4 regions of the Bacillus sp. NPDC094077 genome follow, and region 1 is predicted to be linked to each of the others. Evidence: riboswitches for the same ligand, from Rfam matches in the RefSeq annotation. Region 1 holds a riboswitch; each other region holds the start of a gene.
The links. Region 1 has a riboswitch for S-adenosylmethionine ahead of ACQKNR_RS24365 (MetQ/NlpA family ABC transporter substrate-binding protein). Riboswitches for the same ligand answer to the same signal wherever they lie in the genome.
Positions count from the first base shown of each region.

Region 2: it holds a riboswitch for S-adenosylmethionine, as region 1 does, so the genes downstream of both, ACQKNR_RS07060 (ECF-type riboflavin transporter substrate-binding protein) here and ACQKNR_RS24365 (MetQ/NlpA family ABC transporter substrate-binding protein) in region 1, are expected to answer to the same signal.
Region 3: it holds a riboswitch for S-adenosylmethionine, as region 1 does, so the genes downstream of both, mmuP (S-methylmethionine permease) here and ACQKNR_RS24365 (MetQ/NlpA family ABC transporter substrate-binding protein) in region 1, are expected to answer to the same signal.
Region 4: it holds a riboswitch for S-adenosylmethionine, as region 1 does, so the genes downstream of both, mtnK (S-methyl-5-thioribose kinase) here and ACQKNR_RS24365 (MetQ/NlpA family ABC transporter substrate-binding protein) in region 1, are expected to answer to the same signal.

Region 1 is NZ_JBNNUF010000014.1:59,914-63,564, reverse strand. It holds gene ACQKNR_RS24370 (methionine ABC transporter ATP-binding protein) at 1-696, opposite strand, end outside; gene ACQKNR_RS24365 (MetQ/NlpA family ABC transporter substrate-binding protein) at 709-1,521, opposite strand; SAM riboswitch class I at 1,606-1,720, opposite strand; gene ACQKNR_RS24360 (NAD(P)-dependent alcohol dehydrogenase) at 1,801-2,709, opposite strand; gene ACQKNR_RS24355 (FAD-binding protein) at 2,910-3,651, shown strand, end outside.
Region 2 is NZ_JBNNUF010000002.1:419,404-423,054, forward strand. It holds gene ACQKNR_RS07050 (macrolide family glycosyltransferase) at 1-716, shown strand, start outside; gene ACQKNR_RS07055 (aspartate/glutamate racemase family protein) at 766-1,446, opposite strand; SAM riboswitch class I at 1,600-1,715, shown strand; gene ACQKNR_RS07060 (ECF-type riboflavin transporter substrate-binding protein) at 1,855-2,403, shown strand; gene ACQKNR_RS07065 (ABC transporter ATP-binding protein) at 2,414-3,651, shown strand, end outside.
Region 3 is NZ_JBNNUF010000015.1:71,923-75,573, reverse strand. It holds gene mmuM (homocysteine S-methyltransferase) at 1-426, opposite strand, end outside; gene mmuP (S-methylmethionine permease) at 401-1,810, opposite strand; SAM riboswitch class I at 1,894-2,001, opposite strand; gene ACQKNR_RS24815 (hypothetical protein) at 2,349-2,642, opposite strand; gene ACQKNR_RS24810 (helix-turn-helix transcriptional regulator) at 2,648-2,848, opposite strand; gene ACQKNR_RS24805 (hypothetical protein) at 3,123-3,651, opposite strand, start outside.
Region 4 is NZ_JBNNUF010000001.1:562,747-566,397, forward strand. It holds gene mtnA (S-methyl-5-thioribose-1-phosphate isomerase) at 1-454, opposite strand, end outside; gene mtnK (S-methyl-5-thioribose kinase) at 451-1,632, opposite strand; SAM riboswitch class I at 1,723-1,864, opposite strand; gene ACQKNR_RS02815 (carbon-nitrogen family hydrolase) at 1,936-2,799, opposite strand; gene ACQKNR_RS02820 (pyridoxal phosphate-dependent aminotransferase) at 2,814-3,651, shown strand, end outside.

The DNA of each region.
Region 1 (3,651 bases):
TGGATTTGTGAAAATATCTTTCACAGTCCCGCTTTCGACTATAGATCCATGCTCCATAACGGCAACTCGGTCACAAATACGCTGGATGACATTCATTTCATGTGTAATGAGTAAAATCGTGATTCCAATTTCCTCATTGATTTTTAATAACAAATCAAGGATAGAATCGGTTGTTTCTGGATCTAATGCGCTCGTTGCTTCATCACTTAATAAAACCTCGGGTTCATGTGATAGTGCACGAGCAATCGCAACACGCTGTTTCTGGCCGCCAGAAAGTTCGCTCGGATAAGCATCTTTTCGATTGAAAAGATTGACAATGCGTAAATACTTTTCTACTCTATTTTCAATTTCCGCTTTTGGAATGCCAGCAAGGCGTAACGGTAATGCGATATTTTCATAAACGGTAACAGTTTTAAGTAAATTGAATCCTTGAAAAATCATTCCGATTTTTTGTCTCGCTTTTGCTAGTTCTTTTGTCGACAAAGTTGTTAAGTCTTGATTGTTTACAATGATATTTCCTGTCGTTGGTTTTTCTAATAAATTTACACAGCGGATTAATGTACTTTTACCAGCGCCACTATATCCGATGATTCCAAATACTTCGCCCTTTGCCACTTTAAGAGAAGTTGATTTAAGAGCTTCGACATTCCCCTTTTTTGTTGAAAATACTTTGGAAATATTTTTTAATTCAATCATTATAGTCAGCTCCTACCAAGACGGTAAAACAGAACCATCAAATTTTTTCTCAATGAAATCTTTTACTTCTTTAGATTGATAAGCTTTCTTTAATTTATTTACGACAGCATCATCTTTATTTTCAGTACGAACAACGACCCAGTTCACATATGGTGAATCTTTTCCCTCGCGGAAAATAGAATCTTTCGCTGGACTTAATTTTGCACCTAATGCAAAGTTTGTATTAATTGCCGCTGCTTTCACTTCACTTAGCTGTGTTGGTAATTGAGATGCCTCTAATTCAACAATCTTTAAATTTTTTTGGTTTTCAATTACATCTTTCGCAGTCGCTTTTTCTGTAGCCTTTGGATCAACTTTTAAAACCCCTGCTTTTTCAAATAACTTTAAAGCTCGAAGTTCATTTGTCGGATCATTTGGTACAGCAATTGCGTCGCCCTCTTTTAATTCTTTTATATCTTTTAAGCTTTTAGAATATACGCCCATAGGGAATGTTACTGTTGAAAATACTTCAGTTAATTTCATGTTGCGTTCGGCTTTAAATACATCTAAATATGATTTCGTTTGATAGCTATTTACATCAAGGCTTTTTTCATCTAACGAAACGTTTGGTGCTACGTAATCATTAAATACTTTTATATCAATTTCGAGACCATCTTTTGCCGCAACTTCTTTAACCTTTTCAAAAATTTGTTCATGTGGTCCACCTGTTACACCGACAGTAATTTTTTTCTCATCTAATGTTTTTACCTCTTTATCTGAATTTGCGCTACATGCGCCTAATAATAGTACTGCTCCACTTACAATGCTCAATAATACTTTCTTCATCTATAATTCCCCCTTAATATACGTTCCAGAATAAAAAGCACCTCTCAAAATAAGAGAGGTGCCGAATATACGAAATAGGTTCCTCTCTTATCTTCCAAAACGAAAACTCGTTTTGCAGGAATTAGCACCTTAGCTTATACGTTATAAGCTCGGTTGCCGGGCATCATCGGGCCAGTCCCTCCGCCACTCTTGATAAGAGTATGTATATGTAGTTTTTAAATATGGTACTAATAGTAAATCTTACAAAAGGAATTGTCAACGTTATTTTCTGAATATATTTTATTTTAAGGTAATCGAAACGTTGCCTTTCTTATGGCCCATTTCTACATACGTATGAGCTTCTGCAACTTCTTCTAATCGGTAAGTTCTATCAATAATAGGTTTTAGCTTTTCTGTTTCAGCTAGTTGTTTGAGTAGGTTCATATCGTCTTTACTGACTTTTGCCATCGTTCCATTAACAGATACATATTTTCCATTAGGCATTAATGCACTTGTACAAAGAGACTTATTATATTTTCCGACTGCATCAAATATAATATCGTAGCGCTCGCCTCGTTCAGTAAAATCCTCTTTCGTATAATCAATTGCGTTATCAGCCCCTAAAGATTTTACTAAATCAAAATTTGAATTACTACAAACAGCTGTAACAGTCGCGCCGAAATGTTTAGCAAGTTGCACAGCAGCTGTCCCTACTGACCCAGAGGCACCGTATATAAGTACTTTTTGCCCTTTCCTTATATGTCCTTTTCTTAGAAAGTGTAATGCTGAAGTTCCACCAAAAGGAATAGTAGCAGCTTCTTCGTATGTTAAATTGTTTGGTTTTAAGGTAATTAGCCCACTTTCATGTACACATGTATATTCAGCATAAGCACCAGCATGGAGTCCAGTTAATGCAAAGACAGAATCTCCTTTTTTAAATTGAGTTACATCCGATCCAATGTTCTCAACCTCTCCAGCTAATTCTACGCCAAGTATAGGGTTTCTCGGTTTTCTAAAACCTAATACAATTCGCATAGGAATCCAAAATAAAAGTGGACTAGTAAAGCTTCGCATTCTACAATCTCCAGTTGTTACACTTGTTGCATGAATCTTAACTAATACTTCATTCTTTTTAGGATCAGGTTTCTTTACGTCTTGAAGTTTGAGAACGTTAGGTGGCCCGTATTTTGTGCAAATAATTGCTTTCATAGCGACCTCCTGAATTAAGTTGTTTTTCTCTATATCATATTTAAATGCTTTTTAAATCATGCTTATAGTTTCACTTCATAATAAGTAAAAGAAAGGTAGTTCTTTTTTACAGTGTAGTATTTTCCTTTTAAGAAAGTAGTTACAATAAAAATAAAGAGAAGTACTAGTGAGGTTAGAATTTCAAACGAGGAGAGTGCCATTTGAAAAAAAGAAAGATAGCAGTTGTAATTGTAGCGTATACAGCGTTGCTCACGACATCTATACATACATATAAAGAGCAATTGGATCATCCTATTATGAGCGATGTAGGGAAGTTGCTTCCAACAAAGATTAAACGTGTGGAAAATGCTGAGGATGAGAGTTCATTAAAAAAGCTGGTGCAAGATGCAAATGTTTCTGGAGAGAAGATTTCCATTGCAGGTATGCAACACAGCCAAGGCGGGCAGACGTATTATCCGAACGGCACGATGCTTGATATGAAAGGATATAATAAAATATTAGAATTTGATCCAGAGAAGAAGCGGATTACAGTCCAAAGCGGTGTCACGTGGAATGATATTCAGAAGAAAATTAATCCATACGGTCTTGCAGTTCAAGTTATGCAATCGCAAAATATTTTTACAGTCGGTGGTTCATTAAGCGTAAACGTACATGGACGTGATATTCGTCATGAAGCATTGATTGATACGGTCGAATCATTTCGACTATTAATGGCAGATGGTACTGTACGTAATGTAAGCAGGGAAGAGAATAAGGAGTTATTCCCATATGTCATTGGTGGTTACGGATTATTTGGTGTCATTTTAGATGTGACCCTAAAGTTAACGGATGATGAATTATATGAAATGCACACGAGAATGATAGATTATAAAGAATACGCGTCTTATTTCAAAGAGAAAGTGAAAAAAGATGAAAATGTTCGTATGCATTTAGCTCGTATTT
Region 2 (3,651 bases), on a different contig from region 1:
AGTTACTTAATCAAATGGAACATGAATTTGGAGTGAAACCAAAGAATTATCTTCAATTTATGAATAATAAGGGAGATATTAGTCTCGTGTATACAAGCCGTTATTTTCAGCCTAATAGTGATTCGTTCGGAGAAAATAATATTTTTATTGGACCGAGTATTTCAAAGCGTAAAAAAAATGTAAAGTTTCCACTTGAATTGCTTATAGGTAAGAAAGTTATTTATATTTCAATGGGAACTCTTCTTGAAGGACTCGAACCATTCTTTAATACTTGTATTGATGCTTTCTCAGATTTTGAAGGGGTAGTCGTATTGGCAATTGGTGATAGAAATGATATTTCTAAAATTAAGCAAGCGCCAGATAATTTTATAATTGCTCCATACGTACCTCAATCAGAAATATTAAGTGAAGCAGATGTTTTTATTACACATGGCGGCATGAATAGCGTCCACGATGCAATTCATTTTAATGTCCCATTTGTGATAATACCGCATGATAAAGATCAGCCTATGATCGCGCAAAGACTAACTGAGCTTGAAGCAGCACATAGATTATTAAAAGAGCATGTTAATGTGCAAACTTTAAAAGAGGCGATAACAGATGTTCTTTCAAATGAAAAGTACGAACATGGCATACGAAAACTTAATGATAGTTTTTTAGAGTGTGGTGGTTCAAAAAGGGCCATTGCAGTTATTGATTCTCTTTTAAATAAATAGTTTGGACAATATAAAAGCATAGAGGCTCCACCTTTATGCTTTTATATTATTATCCAGCAAATTGTACAGCAGTATTTGCATGTAAAAAAGCAGTATCAAAAACAGGAACAGTTAGATCGTTTTGAGAAATGAGTAAAGGGATTTCAGTGCAGCCAAGTAATATACCTTCCGCACCGTTTTGAATTAATGAATTTGTAATTTGTAATAGCTTTTCTTTTGCCGTTTTTGAAATAATCCCTTTACTTAATTCATTTAAAATAACATGATGAATAAAAATTCTTTCCTCGTCATTTGGAATAATTGTCTCAATGTTATAATTTGCTAGTCTTTTTTTGTAGAAATCTTGTTCCATCGTTTGTTTCGTTCCTAAAAGTCCAATACGTTTTATATTATGTTCTACTATTTTTTTAGCACTTACATCACCAATGTGAAGGAGTGGTATTGATATTGCCTGTTCTACTTCTTCAGCAAATAAATGTACCGTATTTGAACACATTAATAAACATTCAGCCCCAGACTTTTCCACTTTTTTTGCAACTGTGATTAATTCATTTTTCACTTCTTCATATTGATGATTTTGTAATAAAGTAGTTACTTCACCAAAGTCCATGCTATATAAAACTAGCTTCGCATTTTGATCGTATTGAGAGAGTGTAAGTGTATTAATATGTTTATAGTATAACGTTGTAGATTCCCAACTCAATCCGCCAATTAAACCAATTACTTTCATTATGCATTCCTCCCGAAACAATTTTGAACTTATTATTTCATAATTCCGATAAGAATACAATGATTTAAATGAACTATTTAATGAAAAATAAAAATAGTTAGAAAAGTGTTGAATTTTTCTCTTCATAGTGCCATAATACAAATTACAAATTAATACTTATCCAGAGAGGTGGAGGGAACGGCCCTAAGAAACCTCAGCAACCCCTATGTAATTTCATAGGAAGGTGCTAATTCCGCAGAGGACACGATGTGTTTTTTGAAAGATAAGAGGATTCTTGAACGTGAAAGAAAATGACCTCTTATGTAAGAGGTCATTTTTTGTTGTATAGAAAGGGAGTGTCGATGCATAATTCATTTTTTTAATAAATATAGAGTAATAAAAGTTTACTAATATGAGAGGGGAATTGTCATGAACAAATTATCAACAAAGTTAGTAGTAGCAATTGGAATTGGAGCAGCCTTATACGGGATATTAGGACTTTGGGGATTTTCTATTGCACCAAATACATTTATTAAACCTGCATTAGCTATATTAACTGTTTTTGGAGCGTTATTTGGTCCATTGGCAGGACTGTTAATAGGTCTTATCGGTCATACCGTAACAGATACGATTGCTGGATGGGGTATTTGGTGGGGATGGGTTATTAGTTCAGGTATTATCGGTTTTACGATGGGGATCATTCAAAAAAGGGTGGGCTTTAGTGTGAAAAACGGGACGTATAATAAGCGTGATATTTCATATTTTGCAGTTGCGGGGTTAGTTGGAATTGTTATTGCTATTTTATTTGCTGGGGCATTCGATATTATTGTGATGGGAGAACCATTTGACAAAATTGTTATACAAATACTAGGTGCAATAATTGCTGATATTATTGTATTTTTAGTTCTTGGATTACCGATTACAATCGGCCTAGCTAAATCAAATAAGAAACATACACATTTAAAAATTGAAAAGTAGGGATATTAATATGCATCCAATTATTTCTTTTGAACAATTCACCTTTCAATACAGGCATGCTGCGCAGCCTACTTTAAAAGACATTACCTTTCATATATATCCTGGGGAAAAAGTACTAATTGCTGGGCGAAGCGGTTCAGGAAAGTCGACATTGGCTCATTGTATCAATGGGCTAATCCCATTTTCTTATGAAGGGATTAGTACTGGCAAATTTTTAATTGCAGGAAAAGATCCAAGGAAAGGCAGTATTTTTGAGCAGAGTAAACATGTAGGAACAATTTTGCAAGATCAAGACGCTCAATTTATTGGTCTGACAGTAGAGGAAGATGTAGCATTTTATTTAGAAAACGAATGTGTTAATCAAGATGATATGAAAAAGATTGTATCAGACTCATTAACAAAGGTAAATATGAATACTTTTCATAAACAAAGTCCACATGAATTATCAGGAGGTCAGAAGCAAACGGTCTCTTTAGCAGGACTGTTAACAACAAAAGCCGATATATTATTGTTTGATGAACCGTTAGCAAACTTAGATCCAGCAAGTAGCTTACATACGATAGAACTCATTAAAGATGTACATGAACAATATAATAAAACAATTGTAATTATTGAACATCGTATAGAAGAAATTTTAAAGCTGAAATTAGATAAAATCATTTTAATTGATGATGGCGTAATTGCTAGGATAGGGACACCAGAAGAGATTTTAGCATCTCGTATATTACCGCGTATTGGCTTAAGAGAGCCTATTTACATAGAAGCACTAAAACGATTAAATTTTGATAGTAATAATGATGTAATATATCCACTTGAAAATCTAAAAAAAGAAAGAGTATGTAACGTTATTAAAGATTGGCTGAAAAAGCAAGTTGTATTAAAAGGTACTACTAAAAACAAGGAATTACTTAAAGTGGAGAATTTATCATTTTCATATCCTAATAAACAAAAAGTATTAAAAAATGTAAATCTTTCGATACGTGAAGGGGAAATTGTAGCACTTTTAGGCCACAACGGAGCTGGGAAATCAACTTTAGCTCATAGTCTTATTGGCATAAATAAAACAAAAAATGCGGAGATTATATTAGGTGGAGTAAATATCAATTCTTGGTCTATAGGTAAACGTGGGGAGCTTATATCTTATGTGATGCAAAATCCAAATCATATGATTACACAACCTACCGTTTTAGAAGAAGTTTCATTTACATTAAAATTAAAAAAGTTTTCTATGGAAGAAATTAAGAATAG
Region 3 (3,651 bases), on a different contig from region 1:
ATAGTTGCCTACATACTCTGAACCATCTGCAAGGTAAGCACCGTACGGCCCAACTGATGCAACAACCAATGGTTTAGGCCTATTCGTTTGCGTATTTTCCTTCCAAAAATCATCTCTTGCCCTTCTTGCAAGTAACACCGTTTTCTTAATTAATTCCAAAGCTTCCTGTTCTTGTATTCCGCGCGCGGAAAAACCACTAATAGTAGCTTGATAGCTTGCTGTTATGGCACAGTCCGCTCCAGCACGAAAATAGTCTGAATGAACCTGATAAATTAGTTCCGGATTTTCTAGTAACACACGTGCCGACCAAAGAGGATCGTCCAAATTACATCCATGCGCCTCCAATTCTGTAGCTAATGCTCCGTCAAGAAGCATAATGGAATGTTGGGATAAAATATCATCAATTGGGTTGATTTTGTTCGACATAATCTACGCCCCTCTTTTTTAGATTTTTTGTTAGATAATAACTTCCATAGCAAAACAAAATAAACGGTATGCCGCAATATAAGGCAATTCTCTGTGTTGGATCGAATGCAATTCCAATACACGATGCCAGACAAAGGATAAAAGAAGCAATTGGTACTAATGGATATAGTGGTGTACGATAAATCAAGTCCTTTTCAGAATTTCCTTCTTTCAAAAATTGTCTGCGAAATAGGAACTGGGAAGCACTAATACTCATCCAAACTACGACTACTGCTAGACCGGAAATGGAAACAAGTACGATATAGACAGTATCTGGTGCCACAATACTTGAGAGCAAAGCCAAAGCTCCACCCACCATGCTGAAAATAACGGCGTTGATTGGAACACCTTGCTTCGTCATTTTTCCAAAAATCGGTGATATCGTATTCTTATTCGCAAGCGACCAAAGCATTCTAGAAGAGGCATAAAGGCCTGAGTTTGCCGCAGATAAAATGGCTATTAAGATAACGAAATTCATTATGTCAGCTGAATATGGCACCCCAATTCGTTCTAGAACTGCAACAAAAGGACTCTCTAATACCCCCGCATCAGAACTAGGCAATAACGCAGATAAAACAACAATCGTTCCTACAAAAAAGATGATCAATCTCCACAGAGTAGTTCGAATGGCCTTCGGTATCATTTTTTCCGGGTTCGCTGTTTCTCCAGCTGCAATGCCTATTAATTCTGTTCCAGAAAAAGCAAAATTAACCGCAAGCATGGTCATTATAATGGCCGTAGCACCATGGGGAAATAAACCTCCACTTGTAAAATTAGAAAAGAATGGTGCTGCTTTTGAATGAGTCATCGGAAGAAACCCTAGCATTGCCGCTACTCCTAAAACAATAAAAATCACAATAGCTATAACCTTTATCGATGAAAACCAAAATTCGGATTCGGCAAAAAATTTAACAGTCAGAACATTTAATACAAAGATCAAAATGGCAAAAAGAGCACTCCATACCCAAACATTAATCGATGGAAACCATCGCTTCATAAGTAATCCTGCGGCTGTAAATTCAGAACCTAAAGCAACAGTCCAAGTTAACCAATACAACCAGGCTACTGTATACCCTGTACCCGGTCCAATGTATTTAACTGCATAACTATGAAATGCGCCCGTTTCGGGCATATGTACGGAAAGTTCTCCTAAACATAGCATAACTAGATAAACCACTAGCGCACCAACCAAATAGGATAGAATTGTTCCAAATGGGCCAGCTTGTTGAATAGTGTAACCCGAACTTAAGAATAAGCCCGTTCCAATCACCCCACCAAGTGATAGCATGACTAAATGACGTGCTTGCATTTTCCTTTGAAATTCTTGCCCATTTTTGTTCTCCATTTCTACTCTCCTTTAGTTACTATCCAGAAAAAACAAAAACGCACTCTAAAAAAGAGGGCGCTACTGACAAATAAAAACGGAAGCTCTCATCTATCAGGATTATCACCCGCTGGAATTAGCACAGTGTCTACTTAAGCAGACCTGTTGCTGAGGTTTCATAAGGCCAGTCCCTCCACCTCTCTGGATAAGAAATATTTTTTTATAACCTTATCAATCCATTCAATAACTGTCAAGATGATTCTGTTTTTTAAAAAAATTATCTATTATAGAAATACAAAAAATAGAGTATTACTATAAATGCAACCCACTCCTTCTTGGGTATTATTTAAAAATCGAACATACAAAACCTCATTTATTTATAATACGGTTCACAAGCACTTCCTCAAAATTTGATGCACTTCTAAATATCTTCTTACTTCTTTGGCTATGGGGGTCACCATACATATCCAGCAACTTAGGGATGTGTGACTCTACCCCTTTTTAAAAGAAACACTTTGTTCAAACGCCTACTAGAACAAGATAAAAAGCCTAACTCATGTTAGTAATTTTTCCTGTTTCTGTTGATAAATATAAAAATACTGCCTAGCACACTTAATGCAAGCACAAAATATAACAATAAATCAGGTAGAAATTCTGAAGGAACAATATCTATCGATTGAAAAATAATAATGGTAATGATACCTAAATATAGAATGTTGTACAATACATTATTTGTTTTATATTGAATTTCTCTCCCTCTTTCGTCTTTTGCCTCATCACTTGATTGAAATTTTACTACATACATCTGACTGATGAATATTAAAACTAAAAATAAAGATTTTAACCACAACATATGTCTCACTCCCCCTGATAATCGAACACGTCAGTTATTGACTTTTCAAATTCATTTGCGATTTTAAAGGCAAGAATTAGAGAAGGATTATATTTATTTTTTTCAAGAGTAGCAATAGTTTGTCGACTAACACCCACCCTTTTTGCCAGTTCTTCTTGCGTCCAACCTTTTTCTGCTCGGCAAACTACAATTCTATTATGTAACAAAAGCAACACCTCTTAAGAAAATTGCAATTTATTTCTTACAATTCGTAAAGTATTTTTGACAAAGTATTTTTGCAATTAAAAATACGCATAAAAAATATCCCTTTATACAAAGGGATATTTTTTATAAACGGTATAACTTTCTTTAAAACGGTACATCTTTTTTATAAACAGTACGACTTTATTTCAAAGTTACAGTAAACACCTAAAAACCCCTCTTATTAACAATGCTAAGAGGGGTTTTTCTATTACTCTACATGTAATATGTGTACACCACTTAAGGCATACGATCTTTTAAATCTGCTAAAGGTATAAGCTTGTCGACAAGCCATAACTTCTTATTTCCATCATAGATAAGATTTATTTGCATTAATGACATATTATCAGATGAAACACCATTAACTGTAATTTTACTTTTCACTTTTGCTAATATATTAGCTTTAGTAGTGTCTAAGAATGCATAGTACAACTCGCCACCTGTGTATTCAGACTGAAAGGAGACTTTTTTCTTTTCTTTTTCATCTACAGTCCCTGGAGCAGATTGCGTTGGCCCACCTGGTGGAGTTAATTCTTTCTTTGCATTTGGTGTTATATATGCATCGATATTAGCAAGGTAGGATTCACCTTTACCAGTATCATACGTACGGAAAGCTTTAAGGAATCGTTCTGCAGCTTCTTTTACTTGTTGTTGATTATTACTCTTTAGAGCCGACAACTCCTTTTTTGTATCGTTGTATTGCGCCTCCACCTTTTCCACTTTTTTTGTTAATTTTATATTATTATTTTTAAGTTTTTCATTATCAGAT
Region 4 (3,651 bases), on a different contig from region 1:
CTTTAAAACATGTTAACGCATGTTCTCCAATACTCCGGCATACCGCTTCATCCTCTTGCTGAATGCGAAGCGCTTCTTCTTCTAACATTTTTTGCGCTTCTTTTATTGTAGTAATCCCTCGAATAGATTCTCTCATACGATCGATTGCCCAAAATAAATTGACTGCCGTTGGGCGTGATGTTCCTAAATAGTTACAGTCCCTATTAAACTTCTTTTGAAATTCTTCGATATGTAAAGTATTATACTTTTTTGCTGCAAGCGCCAAACCAAACGCAGCTACAATTCCAATTGCAGGCGCTCCTCGTACTTCTAACATCATGATGCTTTTCCATACTTCTTCAATAGTCGTTAATGTTTTGTATTCCATACTATGCGGCAACTTTGTTTGATTTAATACCGCAATTGCATCACCTTTCCAACTTACAGATCTCGGAACAGTAACAATTGTACTCATACTTTTACGCCCCCTGAAACTGTCTGTTGAAATAACGTTCGAAACAATTGAATATCAGCACTCTTAGATTCATATTTTATTAATTCTTTTCCTAAGTATAGCGCTTGCTTCTTAGCTTGAATTCTTTTTTCTTTATTTGCTATTTCATCTAAATCAGCTACATGGGCTAAGCCAATTGTTCTACGAATTACTTCACATCCGGCAAATCCGACAGCATCAATAAAAATATTTTGCAAAATAATTGGTAGCCATTGTTTTTCTTTCGTGTATGATTCTACACCTTCTCCAATCCATAACTTCGTAAAAGCTTCTACAAAATAACTCCATGTCTTCTCTATATGGAAAAATAGTACACTTCTATTCTCTTCTTCCCTAGATAAAGCATTTAATAATAGGTTTGCAATAAATTGACCGATGTCAAATCCAAACGGACCATACGTTGCAAATTCCGGATCAATCACTTTTGTTTCAGAAGGTGATGAAAAAATACTTCCAGTATGTAAATCCCCGTGAATAAGCGTTTCTTTTCTCGTTAAAAATTTATATTTATACTGCGCTACTTTTAGTTTTAAGGTTTTATCACTCCAAAGTTCATCAACAGCTAGCTGTAAATCTGGTTCATAATCGTTCGTATCGTAGTGCCCAAACGGATCTGTAAACACTAAATCTTCTGTAATTTTACAAAGGTCCGGATTTACAAATGTACCCTCTAGTACCCTTTTCTCTTCTGACTGTAAACCGAAATCTGAAGTATAAAATAAAACATAGGCTAGAAAACGACCAATATGCTGCGATAAAAGCGGATACTCTTCTCCGTCTATCAATCCTCTTCTTGTAATCGTTAGTCTTGATAAGTCTTCTATTACTGTTACTGCTAACTCTTCATCATGACTGTATACTACCGGAACATATTCCGGTACATACTTCGCAAAAATTTGTAATGCCTTACTTTCAATCGTTGCTCTTTTTATAGACAACGGCCAGCTCTCACCAACTACTTTCGCATATGGAAGTGCTTGTTTTATTATAATTGATTTCTCTCCATCATCTAATTTGAACACGTAATTTAAGTTTCCATCTCCAATTTCATGACAAACTACATTTGCTTTCTTTTCAAAATAGCCATGTTCTTTCGCATATTGTACGGCTGTTATTTCTGTTAATGCATAATATTCCATCGTCTTCTCCCCCTTTTTAAATTCAGAGGTTTTTCTAGCGCAGAAAAACCTCTTTCCACGAAGAAAGAGGTTTGAAGTTTATCTTCTCCCCTCTTATCTGCCAGAAAGTTTACTTTCTGCTGGAATTAGCACCGTGCCTTTTGGCGTAAATAAACGCCCCATTTCACAATGGTATTACGGTCGGTTGCTGGGCTTCATCGGGCCAAATCCCTCCACCTGCTCTTGATAAGAGTTGTATAATTTTTCGAATTTTTAACTTTATGTTGAAGACTATACCAAGAATAAAAATCACTTGTCAACATTTTATTTGTATAATTCTGGACGACGATCTGCAAAAACTGGAATTCCTTTACGAACCTCTTTTATTTTCTCAAATTTAAGCTCCCCAAATAAAATGGCTTCCTCTTCATTTGCCTCTACTACAACTTCCCCCCAAGGATCCACAATTAAAGAATGACCTGCAAACTCATTATTTGGGTCCTTTCCTGCTCTATTACATGCCACAACGTAACACTGGTTTTCAACCGCTCTCGCCTGCAAAAGCAAGCGCCAATGTGCTAGACGAACTAATGGCCATTCTGCTACAACAAATAAAACTTTTGCACCTTTGGCAGTATGGACACGCATCCACTCCGGAAAACGAATATCATAACAAATTGTGCCAGCACACTCTACATTATCGAGCGTAAATTCACCTGTCCCATTACCAGCTATTAAATATTTATGTTCATCCATAAGCTGAAATAAATGCACTTTACTATATTCATTGACTAACTGGCCCTCATTGTCTACCACATACATTGTATTTGTAACACCTTGCTCTGTTTGCTTTGCTATGGAGCCACCAACAATATGTACACCATATTGCTTCGCCCACTCTTTCAACTTTTCTTTTGTTTTCACTCCATCCATATCTGCGATTTCAGAAAGCCTCGTTAAATCATATCCTGTTGTCCATAGTTCAGGTAAGACGATAACGTCTGGTCCTTCCTTCATCGCTTCGTTTATTTTATTTTTAGCATTCTCAATATTGTTTTCCACATCTCCAAAAGCAATATCCATTTGAATACATGCGACTTTCATTTTGCCAGCCCCATTCTTAATTTTTTCTTTACAAAATACTGGAAAGATTATATCATTTGTCACTAGAATTGTAACAACTTTCAAAAGAGGTGGAAAGTATGAAATTATTTCAACCTTCTGAGATAGTAACATCATTACCAACACAATTTTTCGCTTCGCTTGTTGCAAAAGTTAACAAAGTCGTTGTAGCTGGTCACGATGTTATTAATCTAGGTCAAGGTAATCCAGATCAACCAACCCCGCAGCATATCGTAAAAGCTTTGCAAGATGCTGCCGAAAAGGCCATTCATCATAAATATCCGCCATTTCGCGGACATGAAAGCTTAAAAGAAGCCGTGGCAACATTCTATAAACGTGAATATGGCGTAGAACTAAATCCAAAAACTGAAGTTGCTATTTTGTTTGGTGGAAAGGCCGGATTAGTAGAATTACCACTTTGTTTTACAAACCCTGGAGATACTATTCTCGTTCCAGATCCAGGCTATCCAGATTATTTATCAGGAGTTGCTTTAGCAAAAGCACACTTTGAAACGATGCCACTTATTGCAGAAAATAATTTTTTACCGGATTATACGAAAATTGATGACTCTATCGCTGAGCGCGCAAAGTTAATGTTTTTAAACTATCCAAATAATCCTACCGGTGCTACTGCATCAAAAGATTTTTTTGATGCAACCATTCATTTTGCTAATAAACATAATATATTAGTTGTTCACGATTTTGCTTACGGTGCTATCGGATTTGATGGTCAAAAGCCTGTTAGTTTCTTGCAAGCAGACGGCGCCAAAGATACAGGAATTGAAATTTATACTTTATCAAAAACTTTCAATATGGCTGGCTGGCGTATTGCTTTTGCAGTTGGGAATAAAAGTGTCATCGAAACAATTAACCTACTGCAAGATCATATGTATGTTAGTATTTTTGGTGCAGTTCAAG